Regions from separate parts of the Streptomyces sp. JK94 genome, predicted to be linked through region 1. Evidence: riboswitches for the same ligand, from Rfam matches in the RefSeq annotation. Region 1 holds a riboswitch; each other region holds the start of a gene.
The links. Region 1 has a riboswitch for cobalamin ahead of ACVV2G_RS15925 (ABC transporter substrate-binding protein). Riboswitches for the same ligand answer to the same signal wherever they lie in the genome.

Region 1 (3,909 bases):
GGCCAGGACCAGCACCAGGGCCGCCGTGCCGGTCCACACGTCCGTCCAGCCCGCCCCGCCGAGCGAACCGAGCAGCCAGAACAGCACGCCGCGGGTGGTCTCGGCGTCGGCCGCGGTCATCACGACGAACGAGGTGAGCGCGGAGAACAGCTGCATCGCCGCCACGCCCGCGAGCACCACCCGGTCCGGGGTGCCGCCGAGGCTGTGGCTGAGCAGCATCACGAGCGCGAAGGAGCAGACCGCCCCGACGAACGCCCCGCCCGGCACGGACAGCGCGCCGCCGCCCACGCCGAGCACGACGACCAGGACGGCACCGGTCGAGGCACCGGAGGACACGCCCAGCACGAAGGGGTCGGCGAGCGGGTTGCGCAGCAGGGACTGCAGGACGGCGCCGCACACGGCGAGTCCCGCGCCGCACACCGCCGCGAGGAGGGTGCGGGGCAGCCGCAGGTCCCAGACGATGCCGTCGCGGATCGGTGTGACGCCGTCGGCCGCACCGCCACCGCCGACGTGGGCGACGACGACGGACCACACCTCGCCGACGCCCAGGTCGGCCGGGCCGATGGTGACCGCGACGGCCACGGAGGCGCACAGGGCGACGATCCCGGTCAGCGCCCACACCGGATACCGTCGGCCGGCCGCGCGCACGCCGGAGCCCGGCCGGGCCGTGGAGACCGCCCGGCCCGGCGGCGTCGCCCGGCCCGGTGGCGTTGCCCGGTTCGCGGACTGCACCCGGTTCGCGGACTGCACCCGGTTCGCGGGCGCCCCCCGCGCTTGGGGCGCCCCCTGACCCTCGGGCGTCACCCGCGCCTCCGGTGCCACTGGTTCCTCGGTCGTCACTCGTGCCTCGGGGGTCACCGGCACCTCGGGGGTCACCGGTTTCTCGGGGGTCGCCGGTTTCTCGGGGGTCGCCGGTTTCTCGGGGAACACCGGTTCCTCGGGGGTCACCCGGTTCGCGGGCGTCACCGGGTGAGGCCGTACGCGCGCAGGGCCGCCGCGACCTTCTCCACGCCCTCGACGGTACGGATGGTCGGGTTCATGGCCTGCCCGCTGAGCAGCACGTACCGCTTCTTCCGGACCGCTGTCATGTTCTTGGTGACGGGGTTCGACTCCAGGAACTCGATCTTCTTGGCGGCGGTCTCGGCCGTCTGGGACCTGCGGGTCAGGTCGCCGACGACCAGGACGTCGGGGTCGCGGTCGGCGACCGTCTCCCAGCCGACCTGCGGCCACTCCTCGCGGGTGTCGTCCATGGCGTTCTTCGCGCCGACCGCGCGGGTGATGACGCCGGGGGCACCGCAGCAGCCCGCCAGGTAGGGCGAGGTGGAGTTGGCGAACCAGTACATGAGGGTGACACCGGAGGCGTCGATGTCCGACGTGGCCTTCTCGACACGGGCCTCGAGGCCGGCGACCAGTTCCTCGCCGCGCTGCTCCACGTCGAACACCTCGGCCAGGTCGCGGACTTCACCGTAGACGGTGTCCATGGTCAGGGGCTCGCTGCGGACGCCGTCGCCGTCGCCGCTGTTGTCCTTGCCGGCGCAGTCGGACGGTGACAGGTAGGCGGGCACGCCGAGTTCGGCGAACCGCTCTCGCGTGGCCACCCCGCCGGGGCCGAGCGTCGAGGCGAAGGAGGCGGTGACGAAGTCCGGTTCGGCGTCCAGGACCGTCTCGAAGGACGGCATGTCGTCGGCGAGCCGGGGCACGTCGGCGTTCGCCTGCTCCAGGCCCTTCATGACCGGGTCGGTCCAGGTGGCGGTGCCCGCCAGCCGGTCGCCCAGGCCGAGCGCGAGCAGGATCTCCGTGATGCCCTGGTTGAGGGAGACCGCCCGGCGGGGCGGGGCGGTGACCTCCACGTCGTGCCCGCAGTCGCTGACGGTGCGCGGGTATCCGGCCGCATCGGCCGACGCGGTGGAGCCGCTGGTCGATCCGGTACCGCAGGCGGAGGCCAGCAGGACCCCGGACAGCAGCACCGGGAAGAGACAGCGGAACGAGCGTCGGGGGCCGACGGGGCGTGCTGTGGGCAAGGAAGATCCTCTGGCGTCGAGGGCTCATGCGCGAAGCCCGTCCGTACGGTGCGGCCCGCGCCGTACACGGCGCGGGTTGCCAGCAGGTCTTCGGACTCGGGATCGACCGGACGGGACGCCTTCCCGGCCGGCTCGCGCCGTCCAGTGGCCAGTGCCCCGCCCGTCCCCCTCACCGCTGCGCGTCAGCTCCGGATTCGCACCGGATTCCCTGACCCACCAGGTGGGTTCGACTGGCTTGCGCAAGCTACCACAGGGCCGTCGGACGGGTCCGGGGCGGCCGCCGGAAGCCCTCCGGGCCCGCTCCTCGGACTCCGGAGGTCGTCAGGAGGGACTCAGAGAGGCGTCGCGGCGCGGAGGATGAGGAACATCGTCACGGCGGCGTTCGCGGACGACATCGCGGACACGGCGGTGCCGGCGGCCGCGGCCCAGGCCGCCAGACCCACCGAGGTGAACAGCGAGGGCCAGGCGCGGGGCGCGGGAGCGGGCCCCAGCAGGGCCGCCACCCGGCGCGGCACCGGTCCGGGCGCGGCGAGGCCGGCGAGGGTGGCGGCGGGAGAGGCCCGGGAGACCAGGGCCGCCTTGCCGATCGCGGTCGCCACCGCACGGCGGTCACCGACCACCCGCGCGGCCGCCTCGTCCGCCCACCGCTCCGTCGTGTAGGACACGGCCGTCCGCAGCGGCCGCAGGAACGGGTTGGCCAGCGCGGCGAGCCGGACGGTGAGCAGGAAGCGATGGTGCCGGGCGGCCAGGTGGGCCCGTTCGTGGGCGAAGAGCGCGCGCCGCTCGGCCGGTTCGAGGCGGTCGAGCAGAGCCGTGCTCACCACCACGCGGTCCCGGCGCCCGCCGGGCAGCGCGTACGCGTACGGCACGTCGTCGGGGAGCACGGCCACCCCGGTGCCCGGCAGTCCGGCCAGCGCGCGGTGCGCGCGGCGGCGCATCCTGCCGTGCCGCCACAGGGCCCGCGCCGAGGCCGCGACCACCGCGCACAGCGCGGGGATCGCCGCCTTGCCGACGACCTCGTCGTAGGGCACCGCCGCCCGTACCTCGGGGTCGGACCAGCCGTCGGGCAGGGGGTTGCCCGGCAGTTGCGCCGTGCCGACCACCATGACCAGGGCCAGGCACACCGTGCTGCACAGGGCCATCACCGCGGCCACGGCGGTGAGCAGCCCGGTCGCGGTCCGCGGGTGCAGATGCTGCTCGGCCAGCCGGGCGACCGGCCACGCCGTCAAGGGCAGGACGAGCGGCAGGAAGACGAAGACCCCCATGCGGTGTCAGCCGTCCCCCGCGTCGCCCGGGTGCCCCAGCAGTGCGCGCAGCAGCCGCTCGTCGTCCGGGTCGAGGCCGGTGACGAACCTGGCCAGCACGGCTTCCCGGTCGCTCTCCGCGTCCAGGACCTTGCGCATCTTCCGAGCGGCGAGGCCCGCCTGGTCCGCGGGGGTCCAGGCGAAGGACCGGCCCGCGCGCTCCCGGCTGACCGCGCCCTTCTCCAGCAACCGGGTCAGGATCGTGATCACCGTGGTGTAGGCGAGATCGCCGCCCAGGCGCTCCTGGACCCAGCCGGCCGTCGCGGGGCCGTCCGCCTCGCGCAGCGCCGACAGCACGAGCGCCTCCAGCTCACCCTGCCCGCGCCGCGCACGCCGGTGATCCGTCACGTCCCGCCTCCTTCCGCCGCAGTGCCCTTCCGGAGCGACATCGTATAGAGGGCGTAGGCGATGCCCCGGTGGGCATGGCGCAGTCCGGGTCGGCCGCGGCGGCCCCGTGTCCCCCACCCCCGCCGGACGCGGTGCGTCCCGCGGGGGTGGGGGGTGACCGCGCGGGTCAGCCGAAGTCGACGTCGCTGCAGAGGAAGTACGTCTGGTCCATGTGCGAGGCCTGCCAGATCGTGTAG
Region 2 (3,909 bases), on a different contig from region 1:
TGGTCTTCACCGGGTTCGGGCAGTGGACCGGGCTGGAGATCGGTGCCCTGGGCCTGCGGCACCTTCCGCCGCCCGCCGCTCCGGACGCCGGTGACTTCCTGTGGGGCGTCCCCACGGCGGCGCTGATCGCGGTGCTGGTCACGCTGGGCGGCGAGCTGGGGCACCGTACCGTCTCGTGGACGCGGCGGCACACGGCCCCGCGCACCGTCCTGTGCGCCGCGGCCGTCGGCGTCTGCCTCTCGGCGTACGCCCTGATCACCGGCCGTTCCCCGGCGGAGGCGGCGCTGTCCGGTCAGGCGACGCTCGGCCGGCTGGCCGCGGACCCGCACGCCTGGTCCGTGGGGGCGCTGGTCGCGCTGGTGGCGTGCAAGGGGCTGGCCTGGGGCATCGCGCTGGGCAGCATGCGCGGGGGGCCGATCTTCCCGGCCGTACTGCTGGGCACGGCGACGGCCGTGGCGTGTTCCGGTCTGCCGGGCTTCGGTGCGACCCCGGCCCTCGCTCTGGGCATCTCCGCCGCCGCGGCGGCGGTGACGGGGCTGCCGCTGGCCAGCGCGGTACTGGCGGTGCTGCTGGTGGGCGAGGACGCCCACGACCAGATGCCGTTGATCGTCGTCGCGTCGGTCGTCGCCTTCGTCGTCGCCCAGCTGGTGCGCCCGACCCGGCCGGCGGCGGGCGGGAGCCCGCGCGGCGAGGCGGAACGGTGAGCGAGCACCGGGCGGGCCGCCCGCGGGGCGTCCGGCACCCGGCGCGCCCCTGGCTGACGCGGGCCGGCTCCGCGGTGGCCGTGGTCGTGGCCTACTTCCTCCTCCCCCTGGACCACCTGGGCCCGCGGCGTCCCGTACTGAGCTGGGTGCTGTTCACCCTCGTCCTGACCGTCGTGGCCGCGCTGCTGCTCCGGCAGATCCACCACGTGTTCACCAACCGGACGGACTCCCGGCCCGGAGCGGTGCTCTCCCTGCTGATCGTCCTGACCGTGCACATCTTCTCGGCCGCCTACTACGCCCTCGCCAAGCAGCAGGGCGAGTTCACCGGCCTCGGCACCCGCGTCGACGCCCTGTACTTCACCGTGGTCACGCTGGCGACCGTCGGATACGGGGACATCACCCCGCGCGGCCAGACGGCCCGCATCGTGACCGTCCTGCAGATCGCCTACAGCTTCGTGTTCCTGACCGCCGCCGCGACCGCGCTCACTCAGCGGCTGCGCGAGATGGTGGTCCGGCGGACGGAGCGGGACCGGCACGGCTGACGGCACCGGCACGGCTGACGGCACCGGCACGGCTGACGGCACCGGGGTGAACGCGCGCCGGGGGGCGCCCGCGCGGACCGACCGTGTCCGTGCGGCGTGCGCCCCCTGGAGGGCCGCTTGTCACCGCCCCGGTGGGAGCACTACTGTCACCACGCCTTGGTGAACGGGAAATCCGGTGTGATGCCGGTGCGGCCCTCGCCACTGTGAATCGGGAAGTCCGGCTCCGGCCCTCGCGGGCAGCCACTGGGTCCTTGCGACCCGGGAAGGCGGAGCACGGGCGGTGGTACCCGTAAGCCAGGAGACCGGCCAAGGCGCGTCGTCCATCCACGAGGTGCTGGAGAGGGTCTGCTGAGTCATGCACATAGCCGAGGGCTTTCTGCCTCCGGCGCACGCGATCGCCTGGGGTGTCGCGTCCGCGCCGTTCGTCGTCCACGGAGTACGGTCACTCACCCGTGAGGTCAGGGAGCACCCGGAGAGCACCTTGCTCCTCGGCGCCTCCGGAGCCTTCACGTTCGTGCTGTCGGCCCTGAAGCTGCCGTCCGTCACCGGAAGTTGTTCGCACCCGACCGGCACCGGTCTGGGCGCCGTCCTCTTCCGGCCGCCGGTCATGGCGGTGCTGGGCACGATCACCCTGCTCTTCCAGGCGCTGCTGCTCGCCCACGGCGGGCTGACCACGCTCGGCGCCAACGTCTTCTCGATGGCGGTCGTCGGCCCCTGGGCCGGATACGCCGTCTACCGGCTGCTGCGCCGCTCCGGGGCGCCGCTGATGGTCGCGGTGTTCTCCGGAGCGTTCGCCGCCGACCTGTCCACCTACTGCGTCACCAGTGTGCAGCTGGCGCTCGCCTTCCCGGACCCGAGCAGCGGGTTCCTGGGCGCACTCGGCAAGTTCGGCTCCATCTTCGCCGTCACGCAGATCCCCCTGGCGGTGAGCGAGGGCCTGCTCACGGTCGTCGTGATGCGGCTGCTGGTGCAGTCCAGCAAGGGCGAACTGACCCGGCTGGGCGTCCTGCCCGCCGGCTCCGGCGGGACCCGGTCCGGCCGGAGCACGTCCGACGAGCCGGGGGCGGTGGCCCGGTGAGCCGCAACACGAGGATCAACGCCCTGCTGCTGCTCGCCGTGGCCGCGCTGGCGGTGCTGCCGCTGGTGCTGGGGCTCGGCGACCACAAGGAGGAGCCGTTCGCCGGTGCCGACGCCGAGGCGGAGACGGCGATCACCGAGATCGAGCCGGACTACGAGCCGTGGTTCTCGCCGCTGTACGAGCCGCCCTCCGGGGAGATCGAGTCGGCGCTGTTCGCCGTGCAGGCCGCGATCGGCGCGGGCGTACTGGCCTACTACTTCGGGCTGCGCCGGGGCCGGCGGCAGGGTGCGGAGCGGGCGGTGGCGACGGCGCGGCGGGACGCTTCCGAAGGGGACTGAGTGCTGCCGATCGACGCGGCGGCGCACAGCAGCCGGTGGCGCCGCCGCCATCCCGTGGACAAGGCCGTGCTCGGGCTGGGGCTGACCGTGCTCGCCGTCTCGCTGCCGCCCTGGCCCGGCGCGGCGCTGGTGCTGGTGACGGCCCTCACGGTGCTGCTGGGCCCGGCCCGGGTACCGGGGCGCCGGCTGTGGCGCGCGTACCGGGTGCCGCTGGGTTTCTGCGCGACCGGGGCGCTGCCGCTGCTGGTGCAGGTCGGCGGCCCGGACGGGTTCCTGACGGCGGCGGGCGGCGGCCCGGCGCGCGCCGGTGAGCTGCTGCTGCGCACCTCGGCGGCCTCCCTCGGGGTGCTGCTGTTCGCGTTCACCACACCGATGTCCGACCTGCTGCCCCGCCTGGCACGGGCCGGGGTGCCCGCGCCGGTGGTCGACGTGGCGCTGGTGACGTACCGGATGAGTTTCCTGCTGCTCGACTCGGTGCGCCGGATCCGTCAGGCACAGGCGGCGCGGCTGGGGCACACCACCCGGGCCGCCGCCTGGCGTTCGCTGGGCGGGCTCGGCGCCACGGCGTTCGTGCGGGCCTTCGACCGGGCGGCGCGGCTCCAGTCCGGACTCGCGGGGCGCGGTTACGACGGCACCCTGCGCGTCCTGGTGCCCGAGGCACGCGTCTCGGTGCCCTTCACGGCGGCGAGCCTCGTCCTGCTGGCGGCGCTGGCCGCCCTCACCCTCGTACTGGAAGGGCCGCTGTCGTGAGCGAGACGTGCGGGAGGGCCGGGACGGCCGCGGCGTGCCCGGTCGCCCTGCGGGGCGCGTCCTTCGCGTACGAGGAGGGCCCGGACGTGCTCGCCGGCCTGGACTTCGAGGTGCGCGAGGGGCGCGCGCTCGCATTGCTGGGCCGCAACGGCAGCGGCAAGACCACGCTGATGCGGCTGCTCAGCGGCGGGCTCAGGCCGCGCACCGGGACGTTGACGGTCGACGGCGAGCCGGTGGTCCACGACCGCAAGGGGCTGACCCGGCTGCGGACCACGGTGCAGCTGGTGGTGCAGGACCCGGACGACCAGCTCTTCGCGGCCTCGGTGGGGCAGGACGTGTCCTTCGGCCCGCTGAACCTGGGCCTGTCCGACGCGGAGGTCCGGTCGCGGGTCGAGGAGGCGCTGGCCGCCCTGGACATCTCGGCGCTGGCCGACCGGCCCACCCACCTGCTGTCGTACGGCCAGCGCAAGCGGACGGCGATCGCCGGCGCCGTCGCG
Region 3 (3,909 bases), on a different contig from region 1:
AGGTCCGCGTCGGACAGCTCCTCCGGCCGGTCCACGAAGCGCACCACGACGCCGGGTTCGGCGGCCAGCGCGTCCACGTCCGTGAAGTTGGACATCAGCGGCACCGCGCAGACGGCGACCCGCAGCACGTCCTCGCCGACCGGCGGCGCGACGGCGGACTCCCGCACCGTCCCGCGCAGCGAGACCCGCAGCCCGTCCTCCTCGTCGATGCCGAGCCCGTGCCGGAAGGGCAGGACGCCGTACGTCCGCCGCCCGGTGAGCCCGTGGAGCATCTCCAGCCCCGGCTCCAGCAGCGACACGTCGCCCCGGAACTTGTTGACGAGGAACCCGGCGACCAGCGCCTGGTCCGCGGGCGACAGCAGGGCCACCGTGCCGAAGAAGGACGCGAAGACGCCCCCCCGGTCGATGTCGCCGACGACCAGGACGGGGAGCCCGGCGCCCCGGGCGATCCCCATGTTCACGATGTCGGTCCGGCGCAGGTTGATCTCGGCCGGACTGCCCGCCCCCTCGCAGATCACCGCGTCATACGTGCCCCGCAGTTCGGCCAGGCAGTCCAGCACGGTACCGAGCAACTGCTGCTGCCGTCCGCCGTGGTAGCCGCGGGCGCTCATCTCGCCGACCGGTTTGCCGAGCAGCACGACCTGGCTGCTGCGCTCACCGCCCGGCTTGAGCAGCACCGGGTTCATCAGCGCGGTCGGCTCCACCCGGCACGCCTGCGCCTGCATGGCCTGGGCCCGCCCGATCTCGGCGCCCTCGCGGGTCACGAAGGAGTTCAGCGACATGTTCTGCGCCTTGAAGGGCGCGACCTTGACGCCCTGCCGCACCAGCCAGCGGCAGATCCCGGCCGTCACGACGCTCTTGCCGGCGTCGGAGGTGGTGCCGGCGACGAGGAGGCCACCGCTCATGCGTCACGTCCCTTCGTGAGTGCCCGGCGGGCCGCCGGCCGCGCGCCCACGCATACGCCGAGCGCCAGCCAGCCCACGCGCCGGGAGAGCCGTACGGCCCGGTCGATGTCGCCGGAACCGGCCCGGACGGCGCGACCGGCCGCCCCGTTGAGGACGGGCCGGTGCTCGACCCGCCCGCCGTAGGAGAGCGTCCCGCCCAGCCGCACGCCCAGGGCGCCCGCGAAGGACGCCTCCACCGGACCGGCGTTGGGGCTCGGATGCCGCGCGGCGTCGGCACGCCACGCCCGTACGGCGCCCCGCGGATCGCCGCCGGCCACCACGGCCAGGACGGCGGTCAGACGGGCGCCGGGCCAGCCCGCGAGGTCGTCGAGACGGGCCGACGCCCAGCCGTAGCGGCGGTACCGGGGGGACCTGTGGCCGACCATCGCGTCCAGGGTGTTGACGGCCCGGAAGCCGAGCAGGCCGGGCACCCCGCCCCACGCGCCCCACACCAGGGCGCCCACCACCGCGTCCGAGGTGTTCTCGGCGACGGACTCCACGACCGCCCGGGCGATCCCGTCGGCGTCCAGCGCCTGCGGGTCCCGCCCGCACAGGTGCGGCAGCCGCGCGCGGGCCGCCTCGACGTCACCGGCTTGAAGGGCCCGGCCGATGGCGGACGCCTCGCGGGCGAGCGAGGTGCCGCCGACGACCGACCAGGTGGCGGCGGCGGTCAGCGCGACGGAGGCGGTGGGGGAGCGGCGCACGGCGCGGGTGGCGGCCAGCCCGAGGGTGGCGGCGCCACCCGCGCACACGGCGGTGTGCAGCGCGCCCCACCCGCGGTGGTCGCGCCACAGCACCCGTTCCACGGCACCGGCGGCACGGCCGAACGCGGCGACCGGGTGTCCGCGGCGCGGGTCGCCGAGGAGGAGGTCGCCGAGGAGGCCGGCGGCGGCGCCGTACGCGAAGACGCGTTCGGCGCGCACGGCTCAACCCACCGGGGGGAGGGGGAGGCGAAGTGTGTCGCTGGTGAGCCGGGAACGGCAGCCGTGCATGGCGATAGGTCCTCACTCAGGGTGTCCGCGCCCTGGTTCGAAGAGCACGGCGGTGAGAGTTCCTGGCTCCCGGGGGTCGCTCCCCGGTCACAGTGGCGGGACCGCGCCGGATTCGCACCGGGCTTCCTCTCCTGCCGCCGTATTGGCTCGGGCAGTCCACCACGCCCCGCGAACACCCGTCAACCTGGCGTTGACCTGCGGCGGGGGAGTGTGCGAAGGCCCACACGCGGGAGGGGTGCGCCGGCGCGCGAAGAGGCGGGGCGCGGGACGGTGGTGATCCGTCCCGCGCCCCGCCTCACGGGGGTGCGGCGGGTCAGGCGACGATCAGGTGGATCCCGTACGCCACCGCCGCCGCGCAGGCCGCGAAGCACGCGTACGCGCCGGTGACGGCGAGGACCGCGGAGCCGCCCTGTGCGGCGGCCCGCTCCTGGCGGGAGAGACCGGTGATGCCGAGGGTGAACAGGCCCACCAGGGCCACGGTGGCCACGAGGCTGACCCCGAAGACGGAGCCGAGAGCTGCCCAGTCGATGCTCATGGAGGTTCGCTTCCTTCGTACCCGGGGGCGGGCTCAGACGGTGGTGGTGGCCGACGGGGCCTTGGAGTCGGGCGCGGAGGCCGGGACGGCGGCGGCCAGTTCCTCGGCCGCGCCCGTCGGCGGCGGCGACACGGCGGCCATCGCCGTGGTCACCACACCGGAGGGCTCGGCGTCGTCGACGACGTTGGTGTGGTCGACGACCTCGCGCCGGGAAATCTTCCAGATGGCGGCGCTGGAGGCGACCAGGAAGACCGCGACGAGGCCGGTGCCCCAGTCGCCCAGGCCGCAGACCCATTCGGCGATCGCGGCGACCAGGGCCGCGGCCGGCAGGGTCAGGCCCCAGGCGACGAACATGCGGGTGGCCGTGGACCAGCGCACCACGCCGCCCTTGCGGCCGAGGCCCGCGCCCATCACCGCGCCGGAGACCGAGTGGGTGGTGGAGAGGGAGAAGCCGAGGTGGGAGGAGGCCAGGATGACCGTGGCGGCGCTGGTCTGGGCGGCGAAGCCCTGCTGCGGCTGGAGGTCCGTCAGACCCTTGCCCATGGTGCGGATGATGCGCCAGCCGCCGAGGTAGGTGCCGAGCGCGATGGCGATGCCCGCGGACAGGATGACCCACATGGGCGGGTCGGAGTCGGGGGTGAGGGCGCCGCCCGCGACCAGGGCGAGGGTGATGATGCCCATCGTCTTCTGGGCGTCGTTGGTGCCGTGGGCCAGGGAGACCAGGCCGGCGGAGGCGATCTGCCCGGCGCGGTAGCCCTTCTTGGCGGCCTCGCCGTCGGCCTTGCGGCCCAGCCGGTACGTCAGCCGCGAGCCGAGCATCGCCGCGATGCCCGCGACGAGCGGGGCGGCGATCGCCGGGAGGAGCACCTTGGTGACGAGCACGTCGCCGTGGACCGCGCCGACGCCCGCCGAGGCGATGGCGGCACCGATCAGACCGCCCATGAGGGCGTGCGAGGAGCTGGACGGAAGCCCGACCAGCCAGGTCAGCAGGTTCCAGAGGATCGCGCCGACCAGGGCGGCGAAAATGACCTCGGGACGGATGCCGGTCTCGTCGACGAGACCCTTGGAGATCGTGTTGGCGACCTCCACCGAGAGGAAGGCGCCGACAAGGTTGAGGACGGCGGACATCGCCACCGCCACCTTGGGCTTGAGCGCACCGGTCGAAATGGTCGTTGCCATCGCGTTCGCGGTGTCGTGGAAACCGTTCGTGAAATCAAACGCGAGTGCGGTTACCACCACAATCGCGAGGATCAGCGAGAAGCTTTCCATTTACCCAGGCAATCGTTCGAGGTCATTGGCTGGACGAACGTAGGTAACCAGAGTGAACGGGAGATGAACTGGGATCGGCTTCGTGGTGACCGGAACGGGGGACGTCACCTTCCGCTCCGTGCCCGCGCCGATGCTCTGCGGAGACGTGCCTGGCAGGATCGCCCGGGAT
Region 4 (3,909 bases), on a different contig from region 1:
CTCGTACGCGGCGAGCATGATCCGCTCGGCGATGCGGGTGGAGAGGGCCTTGGCCTCGGGCGAGTCGAAGGGCAGGCGGAGCTGGAAGAAGACGTCCTGGAGGCCCATCGCGCCGAGGCCGACCGGGCGCCAGCGGGCGTTGGAGCGGCCCGCCTGCTCGGTCGGGTAGAAGTTGATGTCGACGACCCGGTCCAGGAAGGTGACGGCGGTGCGGACGGTGGCGTCCAGGCGCTCCCAGTCGAGGTCGCCGCTCGCCCGGTCGACGAACGCGCCGAGGTTGACCGAGCCCAGGTTGCAGACCGCCGTCTCCCCGTCGTCGGTGACCTCCAGGATCTCCGTGCAGAGGTTGGAGGAGTGGACGACGTGGCCCGGCTCGGCGGTCTGGTTGGCGGTGCGGTTGGCGGTGTCCTTGAAGGTCATCCAGCCGTTGCCGGTCTGCGCGAGGGTACGCATCATGCGGCCGTACAGCTCGCGGGCGGGAAGGGTCCTGCGGGCGAGCCCCGCCGCCTCGGCCTTGCGGTAGGCGGCGTCGAACTCCTCGCCCCACAGGTCGGTCAGCCCGGGCACGTCGGCGGGGGAGAAGAGCGACCAGGGGCCGTCGGCGTCCACCCGGCGCATGAACTCGTCCGGCACCCAGTGGGCGAGGTTCAGGTTGTGCGTGCGGCGGGCGTCCTCGCCGGTGTTGTCCCGCAGCTCCAGGAACTCCTCGACGTCCGCGTGCCAGGTCTCCAGGTAGACCGCCGCCGCGCCCTTGCGCCGGCCGCCCTGGTTCACGGCGGCGACCGAGGCGTCCAGCGTCTTCAGGAACGGGACGATGCCGTTGGAGTGCCCGTTGGTGCCGCGGATCAGGGAGCCGCGGGAGCGGATGCGGGAGTAGGCGATGCCGATGCCGCCGGCGTGCTGGGAGAGGCGGGCCACCTGGTGGAGGCGGTCGTAGAGGGAGTCCAGCTCGTCCTTGGGGGAGTCGAGGAGGTAGCAGGACGACATCTGGGCGTGCCGGGTGCCGGAGTTGAACAGGGTGGGGGAGGAGGGCAGGTAGTCGAGGCGGCTCATCAGCCCGTACAGGGCCGCGACCTCGTCGACCGAACGCGCGGTGTCGTCCTCGGCGAGTCCGGCGGCCACCCGCAGCATGAAGTCCTGGGGCGTCTCGACGACCTTGCGGGTGATCGGGTGCCGGAGCAGGTAGCGGCTGTGCAGCGTGCGCAGCCCGAAGTAGCCGAAGCGGTCGTCGGCGGCCGGGTCGATCAGCGCGTCCAGGCGGTCCGCGTGCAGCCGTACGAACGCGGCGGTGCGGTCGGCGATCAGGCCCTCGCGGTGGCCGGTGGCGACCGACCCGGTGAAGGAGGTGACGCCCTGGGAGGCGGCCTCGGCGCGGATGGCGACGGTCAGCAGGCGGGCGGCCAGCCTGGAGTAGACCGGGTCCTCCGAGATGAGTCCGGCCGCCGCCTCGGTGGCCAGTTCGCGCAGCTCGGCCTCGTCGGCGCGGGCGGACCGGCCGCGCAGCGCGGCGGCGGCCACCCGGCCGGGATCGGCGCCGGGGAGGTCGGCGGTCAGCTCGGTCAGGGTCCGCAGCAGCGCGGCACCGGGGCCGTCGGGCTCCTCGGTCGCTGAAGTCGTCACCGGAGTCGCTGAAGCCGGATCGGCTGGCGCGATGGTCACGTGGAGCACTCCCTCGCTCGGCACGGGGCCTGGCGGAGGGCAGGGGGCAGCTCACGAGCGCACACGGCGTCGCGTCCACCGGCCCACTCCACGAGGCCCGGACGTCAGGCACCCGGACCGGGACGGCACGGGCGCACTGTCGGCAGGTCCTCGGACTGGACATGCGTGTGCACCCGTGCGGAGACGCGCGGATACACACAAGTACACCGTTGCGGGACAGTTCCGGATTCGCACCGGATTCCCCTGCGGCGACAGCGAGCACGAGCATACATCTTGTGCCGCGTTCGGTGAGCACCCCCAGATGTTGTGTCGCGGAGGGGCCGCCGAGGGGTGGCGCTGGTGTCAGAGCGTCAGTTCGTAGGTGAGGAGCGTGATGCCGTCGAGTCCCGGCAGCGGGTTCCAGTCGCGGTCGGGCGTGCGGGCGAAGCCCATCCGTTCGTAGAGGCGGTGGGCGCTGCGCATGGCGCGCTGGGTCGACAGCACGACGCGCGCGCAGCCCTCGACGGCCCGGGCACGGTCGACGCAGGTCCGTACGAGGGCCTCGCCCACCCCGCGTCCGCGTGCCTCGCGGGCGACGGCGAGCATCCGTACCTCGGCCTCGCCCGGCCGGGCGATGTCGGCCATGGGGCCGCCGGACGGCACGAAGGTCACGCCGCCGAGCACCCGGCCGTCCGCCGCGGCGACCAGCACCTCGGCGGCCGCCGCACGCTTGGCGACGTTCCTCAGCTCGCCGAGGTACGCGTCGCTCTCCCCGAAGTCGAGGAGGCCGTCCCGCAGATACGCCTGCGCGGTGATCTCACCGAGGGTGTCGTACTCGTCCGTCGCCGCCTGCCGGATCACGAAGTCCATGCAGCCGAGTGTGCCCGACGGGTACGGCGGCGGGCCGCCGGATTTCTCCGACGGCCCGCCGCGTTGTCGGGGATCAGTGCGAGGTGCCCGCCGTGGCCGGCGGCAGCTCCACTTCGACGCCCGGGTCGCCCGCGTCCGCCGTGTAGTCGCCCGGCTTGGTCTCGTCGACGCCGTCGGGCGCCTTGACCGCCCTCATGACGAAGGTCAGGACCACGGTGACCAGGACGTTCAGCACGAAGGCGGTGAGGCCGATGTAGCCGATCTCGCCGATGCCGGGGATCTCGTCGGAGGAGCCGCCGAAGTGCTTCTGCGTCGGCGAGGCGACACCGTACGCGGCGACCGTGCCGTAGACCATGCCGACCGCCCAGCCGCCGAGCAGCGCCCAGCGGTGGAACCAGCGGGTGAACAGTCCGCCGACCAGAGCCGGGAAGGTCTGCAGGATCCAGATGCCGCCGAGCAGCTGGAAGTTGATCGCGACCGTCTTGTCCATGCCCAGGACGAAGACCAGCGCGCCCACCTTCACCAGCAGGGACACCAGCTTGGAGACCTTGGTCTCCTGGGCCGGGGTGGCGTCCGGCTTGATGAAGTCCTTGTAGATGTTGCGGGTGAAGAGGTTCGCGGCCGCGATCGACATGATCGCCGCCGGGACCAGCGCGCCGATGCCGATCGCCGCGAACGCCACGCCGGCGAACCAGTCCGGGAACATGTTCTCGAACAGCTGCGGGATCGCCAGCTGCCCGTTCTCCACCTCGACCCCGGCCGCGATCGCCATGAAGCCCAGCAGCGCGAGCAGGCCGAGCATCAGCGAGTACAGGGGCAGGATCGTGGTGTTGCGGCGGATCACCTCACGGCTGCGCGAGGACAGCGTCGCGGTGATCGAGTGCGGGTACATGAAGAGCGCCAGCGCCGAGCCGAGCGCCAGCGTGGCGTACGTCCACTGGCCGCCGTGATCCGGCACCAGCCCGCCCTTGCCCGATTCGGTGAACTTGTCGCCCGCCGCGGCGAAGATGTCGTCGAAGCCGCCGAGCTTGATCGGGATGTAGATGATCGCCACCGCGATGACGATGTAGATCAGGGTGTCCTTCACGAACGCGATCAGCGCGGGCGCGCGCAGCCCCGACGAGTAGGTGTACGCCGCCAGCACGCCGAAGGCGATCAGCAGCGGCAGGTCCTTGACGAACCAGTTGGTGTCCTCGCCGCCGCCGACGCCCATCACGTCCAGCACGGCCTGGATGCCGACCAGCTGGAGCGCGATGTACGGCATCGTCGCCAGGATGCCGGTCAGGGCGACCGCCAGCGACAGCCCCTTCGAGCCGAACCGGCCGCGCACGAAGTCCGAGGTCGTCACGTACCCGTGCTTGTGGGAGACCGACCACAGCCGCGGCAGGAAGGTGAAGATCA

Region 2: linked by a shared signal. The riboswitch ahead of ACVV2G_RS29740 (energy-coupling factor ABC transporter permease) and the one ahead of ACVV2G_RS15925 (ABC transporter substrate-binding protein) in region 1 are both predicted to bind cobalamin.
Region 3: linked by a shared signal. The riboswitch ahead of ACVV2G_RS03490 (cobalamin biosynthesis protein) and the one ahead of ACVV2G_RS15925 (ABC transporter substrate-binding protein) in region 1 are both predicted to bind cobalamin.
Region 4: linked by a shared signal. The riboswitch ahead of ACVV2G_RS04570 (ribonucleoside-diphosphate reductase subunit alpha) and the one ahead of ACVV2G_RS15925 (ABC transporter substrate-binding protein) in region 1 are both predicted to bind cobalamin.

Annotation. Positions count from the first base shown of each region.
Region 1 is NZ_JBSICH010000016.1:23,838-27,746, forward strand. It holds gene ACVV2G_RS15920 (FecCD family ABC transporter permease) at 1-648, opposite strand, end outside; gene ACVV2G_RS15925 (ABC transporter substrate-binding protein) at 963-2,021, opposite strand; cobalamin riboswitch at 2,086-2,271, opposite strand; gene ACVV2G_RS15930 (M56 family metallopeptidase) at 2,354-3,286, opposite strand; gene ACVV2G_RS15935 (BlaI/MecI/CopY family transcriptional regulator) at 3,293-3,673, opposite strand; gene ACVV2G_RS15940 (lytic polysaccharide monooxygenase auxiliary activity family 9 protein) at 3,840-3,909, opposite strand, start outside.
Region 2 is NZ_JBSICH010000043.1:37,793-41,701, reverse strand. It holds gene ACVV2G_RS29750 (chloride channel protein) at 1-704, shown strand, start outside; gene ACVV2G_RS29745 (potassium channel family protein) at 701-1,246, shown strand; cobalamin riboswitch at 1,387-1,571, shown strand; gene ACVV2G_RS29740 (energy-coupling factor ABC transporter permease) at 1,602-2,324, shown strand; gene ACVV2G_RS29735 (energy-coupling factor ABC transporter substrate-binding protein) at 2,321-2,662, shown strand; gene cbiQ (cobalt ECF transporter T component CbiQ) at 2,663-3,412, shown strand; gene ACVV2G_RS29725 (ATP-binding cassette domain-containing protein) at 3,409-3,909, shown strand, end outside.
Region 3 is NZ_JBSICH010000003.1:85,412-89,320, forward strand. It holds gene ACVV2G_RS03485 (cobyric acid synthase) at 1-905, opposite strand, end outside; gene ACVV2G_RS03490 (cobalamin biosynthesis protein) at 902-1,867, opposite strand; cobalamin riboswitch at 1,972-2,111, opposite strand; gene ACVV2G_RS03495 (hypothetical protein) at 2,250-2,471, opposite strand; gene ACVV2G_RS03500 (inorganic phosphate transporter) at 2,505-3,740, opposite strand.
Region 4 is NZ_JBSICH010000005.1:35,600-39,508, reverse strand. It holds gene ACVV2G_RS04570 (ribonucleoside-diphosphate reductase subunit alpha) at 1-1,659, opposite strand, end outside; cobalamin riboswitch at 1,784-1,927, opposite strand; gene ACVV2G_RS04565 (GNAT family N-acetyltransferase) at 2,002-2,508, opposite strand; gene mctP (monocarboxylate uptake permease MctP) at 2,582-3,909, opposite strand, start outside.